DNA from 3 places in the Dysgonomonas sp. genome. Region 1 is predicted to be linked to each of the others. Evidence: riboswitches for the same ligand, from Rfam matches in the RefSeq annotation. Region 1 holds a riboswitch; each other region holds the start of a gene.

Evidence for each region. Region 1 has a riboswitch for cobalamin ahead of PKC55_RS02880 (TonB-dependent receptor plug domain-containing protein). Riboswitches for the same ligand answer to the same signal wherever they lie in the genome.
Region 2: it holds a riboswitch for cobalamin, as region 1 does, so the genes downstream of both, PKC55_RS07370 (TonB-dependent receptor plug domain-containing protein) here and PKC55_RS02880 (TonB-dependent receptor plug domain-containing protein) in region 1, are expected to answer to the same signal.
Region 3: it holds a riboswitch for cobalamin, as region 1 does, so the genes downstream of both, PKC55_RS10960 (TonB-dependent receptor) here and PKC55_RS02880 (TonB-dependent receptor plug domain-containing protein) in region 1, are expected to answer to the same signal.

Annotation. Positions count from the first base shown of each region.
Region 1 covers NZ_DAOKYH010000001.1:678,608-686,228, forward strand. The annotation lists gene secDF (protein translocase subunit SecDF) at 1-1,240, opposite strand, end outside; gene PKC55_RS02865 (AMP-binding protein) at 1,505-3,160, opposite strand; gene PKC55_RS02870 (helix-turn-helix domain-containing protein) at 3,203-3,757, opposite strand; gene PKC55_RS02875 (RluA family pseudouridine synthase) at 3,770-4,711, opposite strand; cobalamin riboswitch at 4,925-5,106, shown strand; gene PKC55_RS02880 (TonB-dependent receptor plug domain-containing protein) at 5,200-7,191, shown strand; gene PKC55_RS02885 (NHL repeat-containing protein) at 7,204-7,621, shown strand, end outside.
Region 2 covers NZ_DAOKYH010000004.1:134,960-141,347, reverse strand. The annotation lists gene PKC55_RS07385 (hypothetical protein) at 1-1,699, shown strand, start outside; gene PKC55_RS07380 (hypothetical protein) at 1,704-1,949, shown strand; gene PKC55_RS07375 (GntR family transcriptional regulator) at 2,070-2,333, opposite strand; cobalamin riboswitch at 2,576-2,774, shown strand; gene PKC55_RS07370 (TonB-dependent receptor plug domain-containing protein) at 2,892-4,952, shown strand; gene PKC55_RS07365 (sirohydrochlorin cobaltochelatase) at 4,973-6,055, shown strand.
Region 3 covers NZ_DAOKYH010000008.1:42,161-49,781, forward strand. The annotation lists gene PKC55_RS10950 (endonuclease/exonuclease/phosphatase family protein) at 1-837, opposite strand, end outside; gene PKC55_RS10955 (cobyrinic acid a,c-diamide synthase CobB) at 1,037-2,338, opposite strand; cobalamin riboswitch at 2,449-2,644, shown strand; gene PKC55_RS10960 (TonB-dependent receptor) at 2,694-4,889, shown strand; gene PKC55_RS10965 (ABC transporter substrate-binding protein) at 4,898-6,028, shown strand; gene PKC55_RS10970 (sirohydrochlorin cobaltochelatase) at 6,025-6,960, shown strand; partial or broken gene PKC55_RS18220 (TonB-dependent receptor plug domain-containing protein) at 7,181-7,456, shown strand; gene PKC55_RS10975 (TonB-dependent receptor) at 7,556-7,621, shown strand, end outside.

The DNA.
Region 1 (7,621 bases):
TAGTATTCATCTGCATATCTACTTCCCATGCAGAACCGTGTTGAGACTGGTCAGCTTTAGCCGAGATTACAACATCTCCATCAAGAGCCGGACCTTTTTTGATACCATCACCACGAAGTGAATATAGAGCAAATTGTGTTTCTTTTAGATCTTCAGCTTTGAAGCCCCAAGCAAATGTTAGGTCGCCAGGGTATAAATCTTGATATCTGTGTAAAATTCTATTTACGGCAGCTGTATCTGTTTTATTTACAAAACCTACGATAGCTCCACCTGCAAAGGTTGTAAAGTATGAACGAAGTGGTTTTGTAAATCCAAGATTATCGGTGCTTTCTACTTTTACAGAGTCTGTGGTTGCAGCAGCTAGAGAATCTGTAGCTACAGGTGCAGTAGTACCATTTGCAGCTAACACTTCTTTCGAACGCTGATCCATCAACTCAATATAGTTTTGGATTTCCTGTAGGTTGTATGTTTTCCAGAACTCAAGATTTGCGCTACCTTGCAATAGTTTCTTCACACGTTCAGGTTCTTTAACTCCCGGCAATTCGATTAGTATACGTTCTGCACGGTCTAGTTTCTGAATGTTAGGAGCAACTACCCCAAAACGGTCGATACGTGTACGCAACACATTGAATGAGTTGTCAGCAACGCTTTGCAATTCTGTTCTTAAAACAGCTACTACTTTATTATCATCATCGGTAGGAGATACCTGATCTCTCAGTTTTGTACTGAATATTGATGCTAATTTGTTATTACCGTTACTAGCTTTGAATTTATCAACAAAAATAGAGATATAGTCTCGGTTACTTCCTTTTCTGTTTTCGTCCGAAGCCTGTCCTAAAGCTGTTTGAAACGCCTCATTGTCGGGATCTCCAAGTGAACGAAGTACTGCGGCAGCATCTACTTCCACAATAACACTCATACCACCTTTAAGGTCTAGTCCGAGGCCAATTTCTTTCTCACGGCATTCTTTCAGAGTATAGCCGATGCTATCTCCAATGCCCAGGATACCTTTAGGCCAAACTTTCTCTGTAGACATTGAGTCTATGTAGAAAGTATATTGCTTATTATACAACTCATCATAGAGTAGTTGATCGCCTTTTGCATGCTCCGTAGCGTATGCAGCTGCGTATTCTTCCGCTTTCTTATCGTAACTTCTTGTTACAAACGTAAAAGACAAGTAAAACAAACAAACTAATGTTAGGAGTATTGCAAAAGTAATTACAAAGCCTTTGTTTTGCATTTTGGATTTTACTTTTTGTTATTTAATTATATTATTTCTATTTTCTTCAAAATTAATAAAATACACATATATCCCAGACACCTCTTTTCAATAAAATGAGGCCTAATGGAGATATATGCACACTTTTAGGCGTGCAAATATAATCTTTTATTCTTTACAAATCATAATAAATATAAAGAAATTAGAGATTAAGCAAATATGCAAATCGGTAGATAATAGTTTTATACTCTATGCCGATAAACATGTTCTTGCATCGATGTATTATTAATTTTCTTCCTGTTTTCTTATTTCCGCTCGTTTGATCTTTCCACTAATTGTTTTAGGTAGTTCTTCAACAAACTCGATGATGCGAGGGTATTTGTACGGAGCTGTAACCTTTTTTACGTGGTCTTGTATCTCACGCTTCAGGTGATCATTGGCCTTGTTTTTATAGTCCATAGCTAATACAATAGTGGCTTTTACTACCTGTCCGCGTATTTCGTCCGGTACTCCGGTAATAGCACACTCTACAACAGCCGGATGTGTCATCAAAGCGCTTTCTACTTCAAAAGGTCCGATACGGTATCCCGAACTTTTGATAACATCGTCTATACGTCCTACAAACCAATAATAGCCATCTTCGTCGCGCCAAGCCATGTCTCCGGTATGGTATACATTATCATGGTATACCTGTTTTGTTAGCGCTTCGTCACGATAATAACCCATAAATAGACCTAGCGGTTTCCACTTGTCGGTCTTAATAACAACTTCACCTACTTCGCCATCTTCTACCGAGCGACCGTCTGCTGCTATCAAGTCCATATCATACGCCGGATTGGGTACACCCATTGCTCCGGGTTTTGGTTCCATCCATGGGAAAGTAACAATAGTCGGCGTGGTTTCAGTTTGCCCGAAAGCCTCCATCATCTTTATTCCTGTACCTTTATAGAATGCCTCGAAAACAGATGGATTGAGAGCTTCACCTGCTGTAGTGGCGTACTCCAACGAAGATAAGTCGTAGTGAGACAGATCTTCGCGAATCATAAAGCGAAATACTGTCGGAGGTGCGCAAAAAGAAGTGATTTTATGTTTCTCTATAAGGTGTAATACCAATTGAGGTGTAAACTTTTCATGGTCAAATACCATTACAGCCGCACCAGCTATCCACTGTCCGTATAGTTTTCCCCACACGGCTTTTGCCCATCCCGTATCGGCAACTGTAAGATGCAGACTGTTTTCGTGCAGGTTGTGCCAATATTTAGCTGTTACAATATGCCCTAAAGGGTAAGCAAAATTGTGAATTACCATTTTCGGTTCTCCTGTTGTACCTGAAGTAAAATACAGCAGAGAAATATCATCATTGGTATTTACATGATCGGGACGTACAAAAGGTTTCGCTTCTTTTATTCCTTTATGGAAATCGTTCCATCCCGAAGGTATATTTTCCCCGCATGCAATAAGGCACTTCACTGTTGGCGACTCCGCCATTGCTTCATTTATGTGACTTATGACTGTTTCGTCATTTACACTAAGGATTGCTTTTATACTTGCCGCGTTATTGCGATAAACAATGTCTTTTTTTGTTAATAGATGAGTCGCCGGAATCGCAACCGCACCTATCTTATGCAGAGCTATAACAGCAAACCAGAATTCGTAGCGTCGTTTCATGATAAGCATTACCATATCTCCATGTCCTATGCCTAACGACTGGAAATAAGCAGCTGTACGGTCGCTCTGTTCTTTGATGTCTGCAAATGTGAAATCGATGTGTTCTCCCTGGTCATTACCCCAACAAATAGCTCTTTTAGTAGGGTTTATTCGTGCCCATTCATCAACTACATCATATCCAAAATTAAAATTATCAGGAATCTCAACGTGATAATGCTTTGCAAAATCTTCAGTTGAAGTAAAATGAATTTGTTTTACAAATTTTTCCAACATTATATAATGGTGATTAATCTTTTAGTAAATGAAAATACCAGCTTAAAGCACAACAGCAATAAACTTCACTCGTTTTCCGTCCAGAGCTTTCATTCCATGCGGCAGGCTTGAATCGAAGTAGATGCTATCACCTTCTTCCAATATCAAATCTTTCCCATTTATTTGTAAAAGCATCCGTCCTTCAAGGATAAGGTTAAACTCTTGCCCGGTATGTGTGCTATGATGTATCCTTACACTATCTTGCTTGGGTTCTACCGTAACTTCAAACACATCGGCCTTTCGATTGTTAAATCCACCGGCTAGCGTCTGATAACTGTAATCTGAAACACGCTTCACAGCTAAACCTTTTCCCTTGCGCGTCAAAAAATAGCTGCTCATGCGAGGTTCGTCAGCAAACATCAGTACAGAAACATCTATATTATGTTTCGATGCAATGTTTTTCAGTGTACTGATAGTCAAATCTTTTCTCCCTTCTTCATATTCGAGGTATACCACAGGATCTATACCACATGATGAAGCGAACTCTTCGGTCGTCATATCCAAAGCCTCACGGAGACCTTTCAGACGCTGACCTATCTGCTTAATATCTTCATTCATACCTAAAATGTATTAAATTGATTCCTCTTTTTCGGGCTTATCCTTTCTTTCTTTTTGTGTTTCGGATATTAGTATTTGCATTGCTTTAGGGATGCCGGCTTTAAATTCAAGCAATTCCCCTGTTCTTGGATGTTTCAAAATTAGTCCCCCGGCATGAAGGGCGATTCTTTTGATCGGATTATTTGAAGCACCATATTTCTTATCGCCAACAATCGGATGTCCGATCTGTTGCATGTGTACTCTTACTTGATTTTTGCGTCGTGTTTCAAGGTCAAAATCCAATAGTGAATAGCCGCCTTTCGATTTTTGTGTCTTGTAATGTGTAACAGATTTCAGTCCTCCGTTATCGATAAGGGAGGACATCATTACAAAATTCTTGTTTTCGGTAAGCCACGATGTTACAGTTCCATTTTTAGGATTCGGGCGTCCTTCTACAATTGCCATGTATGAATACTTAGGTACAAGGTTGTCCCAGTTTTTCTGAAAAATATCCTGTAGCTCCATGTCTTTCGCAAAGATCATTAGTCCCGAAACTTCTCTGTCGAGGCGATGCAGAACATAAACACGTGCTTTTTTATCTTTTTTCTTTACGTATTCATTCAGAGAGTTATATACAGTGCGTGACTTTTCCTTATCTGTAGCTACAGATAAAAATCCTGCTTCTTTTTCGATGACAAGTAAGTCGTCGTCTTCAAATACAATCTTTAATCCCTTCAATCTTTTTTCTTTTCGAGACTGATCGTATTTCATAACAGAGACCTTATCTTTTGCCTTCAGTTCGAAATCGAATTGAGTGATAAGCTTTCCGTTTACTTTGATTTGTTTATGTGCAAGAAGCGATTTAACTGCGTTGCGACTTTTACGCACTTCTTTTTGGACAAGGAAATCTAGCAATTGAGCCGGTTGATCAACTTTTATTTCCTGCAATACTTTATCTCTGGTTGTATTCCTCATTTCATTTATATATGAATATGAAACAAAGGTAAGCGTTTTTCTTTTAAGATAAACACAACATTAGATGTCGATTTACAAATATTAATTTAAATCATGGCTGCTTAAGGTTGGAGAACTTTAATGCATAGAGTCATAAAACACAGGATAATATCTTTCGCATGAAGCATGCTAGCGGAATTAACATTTATATTTTGTCTTTCAATATAATTTATCCTTACCTTTGCAGCACTTTGTTTCGTTTGTTAACGAATTGAAAGGGAATCAGGTGAAAATCCTGAACAGACCCGCTGCTGTAAGCTCTGTAAAGCTTGTGCAACATAGCCACTGTTATTCAAAATGGGAAGGCTGTACAAGTTGGAGTAAGTCAGAAGACCTGCAAAGTAATAGTTCGGACAGCTTTCGAGGAATAGAGCTTAAGAAACAGTGTCAAGATTATATAGTCTTTTCTTTGTTCTTATCGAAAGCATTTTATTGAATAATTTGTGAAGATGAGGACTTTTTTATTTTCCCTTATATTTTTATTTGTAGTAGGCTGTATGCATATGCAGGCTCAGATTAATGATAGTCTCAATGCAAAGAAACTGTCAGAGATAGAAATTTCTGCACAGATCAAACCATCTGTCTCACGATCTACAACTCCACTTCAAGTTATTGATAATACAGAGATTGAACGAATAGGAATACTGTCCGTATCAGATGCTGTCCGCCGTTTTTCGGGAGTTACAGTAAAAGATTATGGAGGTATTGGAGGCATGAAAACTGTTTCTATAAGGGGGATGGGGGCTCAACATACTGCAGTTAGTTATGATGGTGTTACGATGAGTAATGTTCAATCCGGACAGATCGATATCAGTCGTTTTTCATTGGATAATGTTTCTATGATAACTCTCTCTATTGGTCAGTCTGATGATATATTTCAGGCAGCACGATCATATGCATCAGCCGGCTTATTAGAGGTAATAACATCAAACCCTGCCTTTAAGAATAAATCATATAATGGAAATATACAAGTTAAAGCTGGTTCTTATGGGCTTTTCAATCCTACTGTCTATTATGCACACCGACTGAATAAGAAATTCTCTCTTTCGTTAAATACAGGATGGGAAAGAGCAGATGGAAGATATAAATTCACATTTAAAAATGCGGATCAAACCGAAGAGCGTAAGCGGAGGAATTCTGATGTTGATATCTGGCGTACAGAATTAAACCTCTATGGGAATATGGGCAAAGCCGGCGAGCTGAAATTTAAAGTAAATTATTATGATTCGGAAAGAGGTCTGCCGGGTTCTGTAATTTTCTACAGAGACGATAATGACGAAAGAGTATGGAACAAGGATTTGTTCTCCCAACTATATTACAAAAATAGAGTTAATGATAAAATAAGTATAAAAGGGCAATTAAAATTCAGTCGCAACCATTATAAATATTTGTCAATAACCAATAATACAGCAGAAAACAAACAAGAAGACCGCATCACTCAGTATGAATACTATGCATCTGTAGGTATGATGTACAAGCCTCTAAAATATCTATCCATAAGTTTATTTGAAGATATATTTCAGAATAAGTTGAATAGTAATTTTGAAGATGTGGACAAGCCGAAGAGAATTTCATCACTCACAGCTTTGGCTGCTCAATTTACTAATAAATATCTAACCGTAACCGGAAGCCTTTTAGCTACATATGTTGACGAAAGCGTTCTGACGGGAGACTCCCCTAAAGATAAGAAAAAGGTAACACCATCTATAAGTGTATCATACTTACCTTTCGAAGAAGCTAATTTAAGATTTCGTGGGTCTTATAAAAAGATATTTAGAGTGCCAACTTTTGATGATATGTATTACATACGTATGGGCAATATAAATCTGAAACCGGAATATGCAACACAATACAATGTGGGATTGACTTGGACAAAAAAAATATCTGAGACTATTGACTTTATGAGTATATCTTTAGATGGTTACAAAAATAAAGTAGATGATAAAATTGTGCCTTTTCCTACAATGAACATTTTTAAGATGCGTAATTATGGAAAGGTCGATATGACCGGAGTGGATCTGAATCTCCGTCTTCATACATTGTTAACATCCCAAATATCATTAAATATCACAGGCAATTATAGTTATCAGAGAGTTATAGATGTAACAGATAAAAATAGTAAAAACTATAAAGATCAAATCCCTTACACACCGCGTCATTATGGTTCGGCATCGGTAAGTTTAGAAAACCCTTTGTTAAATTTTGCATATACTGTTATTATATCAGGCAAACGTTACGCTCTTGATCAGAATATACCCAAAAATGAGATAGAATCATATACAGATCATAGTATTTCACTAAATAAGTCTTTTATATTAAATAATAATAGCTTACGCCTCCAACTCAATTTAATTAATCTGACAAACAAGAATTATCAAATTGTACAATATTATCCTATGCCGGGACGATCTTTTACAATATCAGCTAATTATAATTTTTAAATATTTATTCATATGAAAATAAATAAGATTTTTTACGCATTTCTCTTTGTAGCATTAGTTTTAGGATTCGCATCATGTAGTGATGACGAAGGCTATCCTGTTGTTGAACCACCTGTTGTTGAACCACCTATTGTTGAGCCACCTTTGGCAGGAACAGGATCATACATATTAAATAGTGGAAAAAGCGGAAGTAATAACGCAAATATTGCTTATTACGACTATGAAACAGGAAAGGTTACTTACAATGTCTTCGAATCAATAAATAGTAAAGGACTGGGAGATACTGGACAAGATATAATAACCTACGGAGATAGAACTTATATAGCAGTATCAGGATCTGCTGTTATTTATGTTTTGGACAAAACGGGTAAAATATTAAGTACTATAGAATCTACTAAAGATGGAAAAAAGCAACAGCCGAGAAATCTTA
Region 2 (6,388 bases), on a different contig from region 1:
CGGAGCTGTGGGCGATGGCGTAACAGATGATACAGCAGCATTAACAAGAGCATTCGCTTTCGGTGGAAATATCAGACTAGGGAAAAGACATAAGATTAGTTCAAGTATTTCTCTGACAAAGGATATCAATATAAAAGGAGATGATTCTAAAACAGAGATTGTAGCTCCCTCGGATATTCAGCTATTTAATTCAACCGCCCAAAATATAGATATATCGAATTTAATAACAAAAAACAATAAAGGAATATTACATCAGACAGTTAATTTCGGAGAAATAAATATACATCACTGTAGTTTTACTGGCGTTGACGAAACAGTGACTAATTATTTTGTCGATGTTAATGTAGATTTGTCGGGTACAAGGTTGTTGATAACTAATAACAACCTGAATAAGTGTACTATTTTCTTTACAGACCGATTCAAATGTGAGGACTTAATAGTAGATTACAACTATATAACAGATGGTACACGTTTTCTCGTGAGGAGTCTACCGTCGCATGGTAGTGATCCGCTAAATGCTCAGTCACCTAAAAGAATATCATTTTGTTACAATTATATAAATGGTATTAATACTGCATTAACAGATAAATCGACTTACGCACGTGTTTTGCAGGCGTCAGCTATTGAAAAAATAACGATGAATGATAATTACATATACCATCTTAACACGTCAGAAGCTGCAACGGTATTGTATTGGTCTTTTGGTTCACTCGATTTTTTCAGAAATACAGTAAGACGAATAGAGGGTAGAGAGGGTGGAGTTCATGATAAATCAAATATCAATAGCTCTCTTTATGGATATCGTGTTAATTGCGGTTATAATACTTTCGACCAGTCGGAGATTGGTAGCGAAAACCAGTTAGAAACTATATATAAAATATATGCTCTTTCAAATTTTATTACAAATACTGATACATTTATAGGCTGTCGTTGCCCAGCGTATAGAATATATCAATCAGTGGACGTAGGCATTACACCTGAGAATTTTACATTTAGAAACGCCGAAGTTTGCGACCATAAATACCCTGTCATTGTGCAAATAATTCAACAATGCAAAAATGTTAATATAGAGGGTTTCAAGGTTAATAAAATTAGCAATCCCGATAATCTAGCTGTTAATGGGGAGAGCCGTCTCAGGTTAGCCGATCTGTATATGACTTTTGATAACGAAAAGGGTATAGAGAATATTTTGATTCAAAAAAATGACATTATCGAGTCATCTAATAATTTCGTTTTCCTTATGGCTTACAAGAATGCTGTATCAACAACTGGTTTCATAAGAAACGTATTTGTAAAAGGTAATACAACGCTACAAAGTGAGGCTTTATGTAGGTTTATAAATGGACAGGATTTAGGTTATTTCTTATTTGCGGATAATAACTCTACTACATCGGCTGTTTCAGTCGGGGTTACGCCTCCAAATATGTCTTTGTCTAACAACCTCCCTAAACCATTTCTTAATTATGCGCTACCAACTAGTACACTTGCAGCGGGAGCAACAAAGAGGATAGTACAGGCTGTGACTAATACTTCATTGGGAGACTTTGTAAAAGCATCATTAAGCATCGGGATTGCAAATCTGTCTATAGCTGGTAATGTGCCAAGTAATAATAACGTAGAAGTTTTTATCACAAACACATCAGCGTCACCAATTACGATACCTGATTGTATGCTATTTATTAACGTTGATAAAAGATAGAATAATGAAAGATTTACAAATAACAATTTTAAATAAGGTAGGTATAGATAATGTACTTCATTTCCTAGCTGGAGGTTGGATAGCTTGTATTGCGCCAACTTGGTTTTATGCTTTGATGATTGGGTTTTGCATTGGTTTAATTAAGGAATTATATGATAAGTACATAAAAAAGTCTCAATTTGATTTATACGAATTGTTATCTACTTTTTTTGGTAGTGTTGTAACTGCAATCTATTTATTTACTGTTTAATTAGCGTTTGAATGCTATTTTAATAATTATCTTTGTGCAAATCATGTCTATATTATTTAGATGTGATTTGCTTTTTTTTGTACTTTTTATTTTGAAAAACTGTATTTTTCATTTTCGCGATTATATCTGTATTTTATTTGATACATAAGTTTTCTTTCTTTCCTCTGAGATAATCCAACCCTCATTAATAAGGATATCAAATGCCAGAACAACTGTATTGCGATTAACTGATAATTCAGCAGCCATATGCCGCGTACTAGGCATTGTTTCTCCAGCCTTCAGTACGCCACTCTTAATCGATTCTATTATCAAATCAGCTATCTGTATATAAATGGCCTTATCGCCAGATCTGTTTAATTTGGTATGTAATAGTTTTAAGTTCATCTTTTTGGACTATTCATCTTCTTTTAATTCGAAAGGTAAATATAGTCCAATCAATTTATCTTTTAAGCAGAAATTATATAAAAATAAAAGAATTAAAAGATTCCATTTGTTAATATTGGAAAAGGAAAATATAACCCAAATGAAGCAAATAATTCAATAACCGTTATTTTGAAGCATTAAAATTTCTAAACCGAGAATAAAATACAATCATTATTTTCTTTTTTCATTAAAAAACATTTATTTACATTTGTGCCAGATTTGGTAATCAGTATATTTCATATCCTGATGAAAGGGAACTCGGTGAAAATCCGGGGCTGTACCTGCAGCTGTAATTCCTCGCGTTATATCGGTTAATATTCTATGCCACTGTTCTTTTTGCTAGAATGGGAAGGCTTTTAACCGGAGGAGAGCCAGAAGACCTGCCAAAAGACAAATAAACACCAAGCTTCCAGGGATAGGAGTGGTTGTGGATACTTTATGTATACATTGCTATTTTATTAATTTTCAGGAAACTCGATGTTTTATTTTATTAATTTTTAAAGAATTATAAAATAAGATATGAGGTATTATTTATTATTGACAGCTGTATTTCTTTGCTGTCAATTGCTAATTGCACAAATTGCCGATACGACTCGGCATGTTGTAAAATTTGTTTCTCTAAAAGAAGTTGTTGTTACCGGTACTGGTACTGAACATTACATTAAAGATGCGCCTGTACAAACTGAAGTGATTTCAGGAGGAGCTTTAAAGGAATATGCGGGGCGTGATATTGAGGATGTATTGGGAGGCTTGTCTTCTTCTATTACTTTTAACCGGAGTGACATGGGGAGTAATATTCAACTCAATGGTCTGAAGAATGATTACATACTTATTCTTATAGACGGAAAAAGGCTAAATGGAGACATTGGCGGGCAAAACGATTTAAGCCGTATCAATATGAACAATATTGAGAGGATCGAGATTGTAAAAGGAGCAGTTTCTTCATTATATGGTTCAGATGCAATCGGTGGTGTTATAAATTTCATAACTAAAAAGAACAAAGATAAACTCAGTATTTCTAATACTTCCCGCATAGGCAAATATGGAGATCTAGATCAAAGTAATATTTTTGCATTAAAGCATAAAAGGTGGAGTTCGAATACTTCATTTTCTTTGAGTCATACTGATGGTTGGCAGAATACAACTCAAGAATGGTATAGAGGCAAACTCTATGAAAACAGTGTTACAAAAACAGTAAATCGCTCTACGGATTATACTATTTCACAAGATTTATCGTATCAGGTATCTGATAAACTCACATTAAATACGAGTGCTTCTTTTTATGAAAAATGGACTTATCGTCCTACGGGTATTCCTCAGTGGCGGTTGTATGACTTTTATTATAGGAATCAGTCCTATAGTACAGGAGGAAAATACAATATGCAAAATAAAGATTACCTTACATTTGACTTATCATTTGACAAATACGATTATTTTTATGACTATACAAGTCGTGAATACACAGACTATTTTGATGAGAACGGAGACCGTATTGTTTACTATTCAGGAGATCGCATCCTTCAAACATCCCAACGGCGTGTATTGGGTAATTTGAAAGGTGTATTTTACCTAGATGAACAAAATACATTAAACACAGGAATCGAATATATTGGGGATCGGCTGGTATCACCTTATCGTCTTGAAGGAAATAAAGCTGCAGCTTACTCTGTATCGGCATATGCTCAGGATGAATGGAATGTGACAGATCGATTTAATATAACAGCAGGAATCCGATTCGGACAACACTGGGAATTTGGCCAAACATTCACACCTAAAGTTTCGGCTTTGTACAAGTTTCATAACTTTAATTTTCGAGGAACATATTCTAATGGGTTTAAGGCTCCCACTATAAAGGAGTTGTATTATCACTATTATGCTACCATAATGAGTAAATACAAAGCTTATTATGGAAATATCAATCTAAAAGCTCAAAAGTCGGATTATTATGCATTAAATATCGAATATCATTTACCTCGTTTTAATGCAAGTGTAACCGCCTATCATAATAATATAAGGAATATGATTTCTCTTCAGACAATAGAAACTTCTTATGAAGACAAACTACAGTTGGTGGAGGAAACCATGAAATACGTTAATCTGGCAAAAGGGCGGATTTATGGTATGGATTTCACTTTTGACGCCGAATTGCCAATGAATATAAAAATAGGAGGGGGGTATAGTTATCTGGATGCTAAAGGTCAACGTACAGATGATGAAACGGCAAACGATTACATGAAATATGTATATATAAACGGCACTTCACGACATAATGCAAACATTCGTATTTCATGGTTTAAACCGTGGCAGAAATATAAATTAGGACTTAGTCTGAATGGACGTTACCAATCAAAACGCTATTATACAACAGACGGAGATACAATGGGCTATCAGATTTGGAGAGTCAACACATCGCATTCTTTTCTTGATTCTAAAAAAATAAAATTAGATATCAATATCGGAGTAGATAACATATTCAATTATGTCGATCGGAGTCCTTTCGGACATAATAGAGGGACAACGTCCCCCGGTCGGAATTTCTACACTTCTATTATCGTAAAATTTCAAAATCCAAACAAATAATTATTTTAAAACTATTTATTATGAACAAATTCTTAAAGAATCTTCTAACATTTTCCATGATCCTTTCTATAGGATTTTTCAGCGCTTGTTCAAATGATAACGAGGATGAGAAAGACGATAGAAATGCTGTTGTAATCAATAAAAAGAACGAAACAGCCTTACTCCTTTGCTCTTTCGGTAGTACTTACGAACAGCCTCAAGCTACTTATGATCAAATTATAAAAGATTATCAGGCAGCCTTTCCTAATACAGACATCTATATGTCATTTACATCTCGTACTATAATTTCTCGTGTGTATGCGCAGATTGGTAAAGCTTATTCTCAACCCGATCTATGGCTAAGCGCAATCGGTAAAGCAGGTTATAAAAATGTATATATACAATCACTACATATTATTCCAGGAGAAGAATACCTTAGCCTAATGAACACGGATGTGAAGAAAAACTTTATGATTCCTTTTCCTAACGTTAAAGTAGCTAAAAGTTCTTGCTTGCTCGAAACAGAGGAAGATGTCGATGCTGTTGCTCAAATCCTTTACAAATATTATAAAAACCGATTAGATGCAGGAGAGGTTGTTACTTTGATGGGGCATGGTAATCCTGATACTGAATACACGCATGCGAATGAGAGGTATGCCCAACTTGAAACCGCATTGCAAAATTTGAGCGGAGAGAAAAATATCTTTGTAGGAACAGTAGATTGGGGAGCTAAAATGTTTTCACATATACGTACTGAAATTGAAGCTTTTGCCACTAGAAAAGGTATAACTAAAGATAATTATAAGAAAATTACCATTAGCTTGGCTCCTCTGATGTCAATTGCCGGGGATCATGCCCAAAATGACTTGTTGGGAGGTTTGGAAGACGGTCAGAGTTGGGATAAGATTAATCCAGAAGAGCCGGATCACGAAGCAGAGTATAGCTGGAAATTAAAATTAGAAAAACTTGGATTTACAATTGGTGCCGATGGTACTAACATAGACCCGAAACATTTCAATGTTGTTGGTTTGGGAGATCATAGTGCAATACGTACAATTTGGCTTAACCATATGAAACATGCTGTCAAAAATGCAACATCATGGAATGAGCATTTAGGAGAATAAGTATTATTGAATATTTTGAGAATATTCATAATATTGTGTAAAAGGAAGCTACTGGTTGAAAAACTTGTAGCTTTTTCATTTATAATTCTATAAGTCGTTATTATAGACATTCCAAAATGTTTTTTAAGAAAAGAATTCTTGAATCAGTTTTATATACAGCAAGATCGCCTAGCATCAGCATAACCTGATTTAATGCCTGATGATCATATAAGCAACCTTCAAATGTGTCATATTAAGCTGATTAGGTTTGCAAAATTTATTGCGTTAGCTCAGAAAGAAAACAAGAACAAATCTCTTGACATGTTACGGTTTCCTTCATTTATAGCAGCTGTT
Region 3 (7,621 bases), on a different contig from region 1:
ATGATCTGATGGAAATTTACCGATATTATAAGTATCAGTTAACATTCCCCATCTTTTTGTCTTAAAGTGCTTACTGAAATAGATATGATCCAATATTTCGTTGTTGCTTATAATAGCTCTATCTAAATTGTCTAATTCTTGAAGAGGCTTTCCCCAAGCATTATATGACGAGTTATTGGCATACGGTTGTTCAACATCATAATAGGTATCTCTTAAGACTCCCGAGTTATTAAGAAGCTGAGCCCAAGAACTATCCATTCCTCCATTTAGGTCTCCCATAAATATCACGGGATTATCCCCTACTATTTCTTTGATTTTAGTCAATATCAATTTACTACTTTCGTTGCGTGCATAATCTTTTTCATAATCATAATGAGCACTGAAAACGAAGAAGCTCTTACCTGATTTGATATCCTGTAATTCAACCCATGTACAAATACGATTGCAACAAGGAGCATCCCAACTTTTAGAAGGCACATCAGGGGTTGCAGACAACCAGAAGTCTCCATTACTCAGTAATCTGTATTTGTCTGTTTTGTAAAATATTACGGAATGCTCCCCTTGTCCGTTACCGTCTCTTCCCTCCCCGTAATAATCATAACCGGGTAGAGCAACTTTCATATCCTTTAATTGATTCGGTAAAGCTTCCTGAGTTCCAAAGAAATCAAAATCGTGATACTGTACTAACTTTGCAATATATGGAAAGCGATCTTTCCACATATTACCCACATCGGATGAATTGTCATTTCTAACATTATACGTTCCGACATTAAATTTTTGTGCATTTAGAGTAAGGGCAGTCATGAATAATACTGCACTAATAAAAATTTGTTTCATTATTAAATTAATTTGAGAATTAAAGGTAATAAGTAAATATAATTTCTTGATGATATATTCTCAGATTATAACTTTCTATAACGGTTTATGCAATAGAACTGATAAAAAAACTTATATATCGATACATATGATAAACTATGTTATTATGAGTTGTAACCAATCATCAGAGTTGGTGCACTTGATACAAACTACACTTTTATCACTTAAATAAATGTAACAAATCCTCCATCTCAGCCCAATATATATGAGTATATCCTGCAATTACATTTTTGTAGCGTAATAGCTTTGTATCCACTGGAACCTCCTTTGCATTATACTGCTGTGTTATACTTTCCATGTTATTTTCAATATGTGAATAATGAAATTCGTGTCCTCTAACAGCTATACAATTATATTCAAATTGACGGTATCCTAATTTAAGTTTCATGTTTTCCATTGAAGCCTTTTGCTTGAAAATATCTACCATTGGATATTCTATCCCATCCTTATCTGCGATAGATGAAGACAGATACATCATTCCACCACATTCTGCAAGAATATTACCTCCATTTTCCGCATAATCCATAATAGCCTTATGTAGCAGTTTATTTTCGCTTAGCTGTTTTGCATATAATTCAGGATATCCTCCCGGGAAATAAACAAAATCTGACTTTGGCAAATATTTGTCTGTTAAAGGACTAAAGAAGGTCACCTCTCCTATTTTTCTTAAATATTCTATATTTTCATGATACATAAAATTGAAGGCTTCGTCGGCTGCAACTGCTATTTTCAGATCCCGAGAAGCATGTTCGTTAATTTGCTGCGGTTCTGAATTTCCTAACTCAACTTGCGTATGTGATAACAATATATCAATATCAATATGTTTTTCCACAATTGATGCGGCAATATTAGCAAAGTCATCTAAAAGAAAATCTTGATCGATACTTAATCCTAAATGACGTGAAGGCACACTGAGATTTTCATTTTTAGGCAGATAACCTAGTGGAACTATACCAACATCGTGGCAAGCATCCGAGAGAAATTTATAATGGCTTTCGGATCCTACATAGTTAAAAATTACTCCTATAACATTTATCTTTTCATAAAACTTTTTGAATCCATACAATAATGGAGCTGCTGAATATGCCATAGATTTGGCATTTATAACCATAACAACAGGGATATCCAATAATCCTGCAATTTCGGCACTACTTCCTTTCATTTTGTTATATCCGTCAAATAGCCCCATCACTCCTTCAGTAATGCAAGCATCACTTCCTGATGCGTATTTTGAGTACAGATATCTGACGTGATTCTCTGATGATAAGAATAAATCCAGATTGACAGATTTATTGCCAGAAGCCATATCGTGATATTTCGTATCTATATAATCAGGTCCGCACTTAAATGGTTGTACCTTAAGACCTCTATTCTTTAATGCTCTTAATAAGCCTAAAGTAACTGTTGTTTTTCCTGAACCTGAGCTTGGCGCAGCTATGAGAAAACTGGAAATCACTTTCATGAGTAATCTGGTTTTATTTTCAGCAAAAGTATAAAAAGCCATCAATGAAATGAATTTTACCAAGAAAATATATTTTTTAAGAATTCTTTTTAATCCTATTTTTTTTCAATTACCTTTGAAGCCGCTTAGGTGATGTATTCAGACATTCGTCTGTTGCATAAAAGGGAATTCGGTCAGAATCCGAAACAGTGCCCGCTACTGTGAATTCCATAAAATTTTGAGTATCACCACTGCCACTGTCACAATGATGGGAAGGCCTCTCAAAATGGAACAAGTCAGGAAACCTGCCTAGCATAAATTAATAGATATTCCCGGGGTCAGGAATATAATTAACTAACATTATACTTCTTTTTTAATGAAACTAAGAATTATGCTAACAGCATTGCTATGCTGTATTGCAAGTATTTCGTTCGCTCAGTTGAGCTTGCGCGGAAGAGTCGTTGATGAAAATGAAAAGCCGATCGCTGGTGCCAGCGTATGGATTGAGTACACAACCATTGGAACATCCACAGATTTGAAGGGTGAGTTTAGTCTTGAAAAAATCCCGGAAGGTAATAATCTTCTAAGAATTAGTGCACTGGATTATAATGGAGCTCGTGAGACAATAAACAGATCTAATGACAACATCCTTATTCGGATGAAACATTCTCCTCTTAAACTGAATGAAGTAGTAGTAACAGGTACCGGCACAATCAACAAACTTAAAAGCTCACCCGTTGCAATAGATGTTATTTCTCAGAGAGAACTCCAAAACACGAATATTCCTACATTCGAAAACGCTATGATTGCTCTGAATCCTTCCATGTCATTTACTCCTAATGCAATGGGATCGTACATGCAACTGAATGGATTAAGCAATAGATATATACTTGTGTTAGTTGATGGTAAAAAACTTGGTGGCGATGTCGGAGGTAACGTAGACTTAAACCGCATTGATATGGGAAATATCAAGCGGATAGAAGTTCTGAAAGGAGCTGCTTCTTCTTTGTATGGTTCGGATGCAATAGCGGGAGTTATTAATATTATAACCAATAAACCAAAAGACTTAGTGAATTTTTCAACCGAGACACGCTTCTCAGAGTATGGACAATTTACTCAAAATGCTAACCTATATCTGAATGTAGGGGGCTTCTCTTCGTCTACTTCTTTTCAGCGGAATCAGGCTGACGGATGGCAACTAAATAAAAAGGAAATAATAAACGATAAAGAAATAGATACGGATAAACAAGCTATGTTACGCTTCTATTCCGATGTTTTTAGCCAACGTTTTGGTTATAAGGCGACAAAAGAATTGAGCATGTATGTAGAGGGAAGCCTTTTCGACAAAAAATTTAAACGCCCCGTAAGTGCTTATGGGTTCGATATGAAATACGTCGACTATTCGTTTGGTGCCGGTGCAAAGTATTTACTGAAAAATAATGGTTTGATTACATTAGACTGGAATACCGACCGTTTCGAATATTTTAAAGCTTACCTGAAAGAAACCAAAGACAAAAACGGTGTCACATTTATGCCCGGAGATGAAGAATTTGTGAGAAGGCAGAAGTACAATAATATAAATCTGAAAGGTACATTCAACGCCGGAAAGTTCAATAAAGTAACTGTCGGTTCGGAGTACAAGGTAGACAACCTATATGCTCCGGCAGATAGCATCGGAGGTTCCAGAAATGTTTATACATTGGCTTTTTATGCTCAGGATGAAATAAATCTTTTCGGAAAGCTGAATATTGTTCCCGGAGTCAGATATATATATAATGAAACCTTCAAAAACAGGGTTACACCTAAAGTCAGCGCAATGTATACTCTTCATGATTTCAATTTCAGAGTATCATATGCTACAGGTTTCAAAACTCCTGAATTGAAGCAGCTATTCATGAAAACTGAAGTTACGAGCAAAGGTAAAACCACTTTAAGTGTAGGGAATAAAGATCTGAAGCCTGAAAGTTCAAACTATTACTCTGTCAATGCTGAATATATAAAAGATTTCCTTTCATTGACTGTTACAGGCTATATTAACAATCTGAAAAATAAGATCGATACATATGAAATCGAATTAACACCCGAAGAAATAGCTGAAGGATATAATAAGAAATCATCGTATCATAATATCGGAAGATCTCGTATTCAAGGCGTAGACTTTACTTTTAATTCATACCTTGGTTATAACCTTACTTTAGGAGGAGGGTATAGTTATGTGAATGCCAAAGACCTCGATACAGGAAAGCGTCTTCAACGTATAAGTCGTCATACAGGAAATGTTAACCTGAATTGGTTTAAAGATTTCGGGTTATTCAAGTCAAATTTTAATTTAAACGGACGCCTGCAAAGCCGTAGATATTATGACGATGGTGATGATGCACGTGCTTATCAATTGTGGAACTTTGCTACACGTCATACATTCAAGAGTATAAATGGCCTTGTATTTGAACCGGGTTTAGGTATTGAAAATATCTTTGACTTTGTAGATGATAAACCTTTCAACCGCAATTATGCGACTTTATCTCCCGGACGTACATTTTATGCCAGCCTGAAAATTAAGTTTAGTAAGTAAGACTGTTTATGAAATCTTCAAACTTATTATATCTCTTTGTTTTCTGCTCAACTCTTTATTCCTGTTCTTCGATCGGGAATAAGGAGAATGAAAATGTTGAAAAATATCAGCTAAGACATGCTCGTGGATTCAATGTAGAACAATATGAAGATTACAAATTGGTAACCGTACGTGACCCTTGGGATACTGTGCGCACTCTCTATCGATATATATTAATTGATCGTGATAAAGAAATTCCGAAGAACCTGCCTGAAGGAACTATAGTAAAAGTACCATTGCAAACTGTGATCGCTTTTTCTACGATTCAATGTAGTATGTTGCAAGAAATAGATGAACAGCATCGTATAACAGGGGTCTGTCAGGCCAAATATATAGACCTGCCTTATATCCAAGAACGATTGAAAGCCGGAAAGATTATAGATTTGGGAAGTATGCACAAACCGGATGTTGAACAATTAATCAATCTGATGCCATCTGCACTTATTGTATCAGCGATGGAAACCGGCATGGGCTATTTGGATAAGTTAAGAATTCCTATCATTGCTACTACTGACTATATGGAAGATACTGCTCTCGGTCGTGCCGAATGGATACGCTACCATGCATTGTTTTACGGAAAAGAAGCGCTAGCCGACTCGCTTTTCCAAGAAACAGAACGCAGATACAATGAAATAAAAGATAGGGTAAAGAATTCATCTAATAAACCAACAGTATTCAACGACCTGAAATTTGGTAAAACATGGCGGATTGCTGGAGGAAAAAGCTATCTGGCAAATCTGATACGTGATGCCGGAGGCGAATACGTTTGGAATGATGATAATTCAACCGGATCGACACGCTTGTCTGCCGAAATGGTACTCGACAAAGCAGGATTGGCTGATATCTGGCTGTTGAAGTACAACCGAGAAGAAGATTTCACATATAATAGGCTGAAACAAGAAGATAAAATATATGCCCAGTTTGGTGCTTTTAATAAAAAACAGATATGGGGATGTAATACCGGCAAAGTCCATTATTTTGAGGATTTGCCGATTCATCCCGATTCTATATTGAAAGACATGGCAAAAATATTTCATCCGAATTTATTCACAGATAATAAATTAAGCTATTTCAAATCATTAGATGAAGAGATATTATGAAAAGGATTTTACTATATATTATGATACTATTTACCACTGTTGCAACATTTGCACATAGTGGAGGTAGTTACAAGCATTCTGATATTTTTAAAAGTATGCAGGCAGACGATAAAGCAGCTATTCTCATAGTTCACTTTGGTACTACTCATGACGATACTCGTGAACTGACAATAGAAGCATTAAATAATCAGGTGAAACAAGTTTTCCCTTCTATTGAAGTAAGAGAAGCATATTCTTCACGTATTGTTATCAAAAGGCTTTCGGAACGTGGTACCTATAAAGTGAATCCATTAGAAGCTTTAAAACAACTTCATACTGATGGATACACACATATATTAATACAATCTTCCACTGTTATCGATGGAGTGGAAATGGAATCTTTGTACAAAAATGTAGAAGAAGTGAGCGGACTGTTTAAGGATGTACGTATAGGTATGCCATTGCTTTATTCTCCACAAGACTACGAAGATGTTATAAAGGTCTTAACCGCAGATAATAAAAAAGATGTGGCATATATATGGGTCGGACATGGAACTTATGATGCTACTACAGCCCAATATGCGATGCTCGATTATATGCTTAAAGCCAAGGGACATACAAACTGCTTTGTAGGAACTGTAGAAGGCTATCCCGAATTTGATGATGTTTTAGCACAATTAAAGGCTTCGGGCTTGAAAGAGGTTGTTCTCATGCCATTTATGTTTGTAGCTGGAGAACATGCAAAAAATGATATTGCCGGAGATTGGGTCGAAAATCTCAAAAAAGAAGGTCTATCTGTAACCGAAAATCTTCAGGGGCTAGGAGAAAACCCTAAAATCAGGGAAATATATTTATCTCATCTACAATTTATAACTACTCATCGTAAAATCGATATAATGGAAAAAAAATCCATATATGAAAAAACGGGAGAAAAGATAACACCTGAATACTAAAGGTTTATCTATAGAACACTTAAAAAGCTAATATTTTTTACTAATATTTATGAAACGTATACTTTATATAATAATTATCATAATGGTTTCCGTAAATACTTTTGCTCAGAACAAAAGTATGACCGATACTGTATATTCTATCAAAGAAGTTGAGATACTCGGAGCATCCAAAAAGAAAGTAGAGATAGGAAAACTGAATGTTCCTTTACAATATCTACCAATGTCAGTAAGTACAGTTTCTTACAAAGATCTCGAAATAAGAGGAATCTCAAATATTGAAGATGCTGTGAAATTTTTACCCGGTGTAAGAATGAACACCAGCTATGGAGCCTTCCAGACGCTCTATGTACGTGGTATGACTTATACACCTATTATGATTGATGGGGTTAGAGATGAGCGTACTATGATAAATTCGTATCCCTTTTCTGATCTTACCAATGTAGAATCTATGGAACTTTTGAAAGGGCCAGCTTCTGTATTGTATGGGCACTCTGTATTGGGAGGAGTATTGAATATTGTAAGAAAATCTCCTACACCCCAAACTGTAGTTAATATGAAAATGTCGTATGGCAGTTGGAACAACAAGCAGGCAAATATGGATTTCGGAGGTAACCTTGTCGGTCCGCTGAATTACCGTGCAAATTTTAATTATGGCGATCAG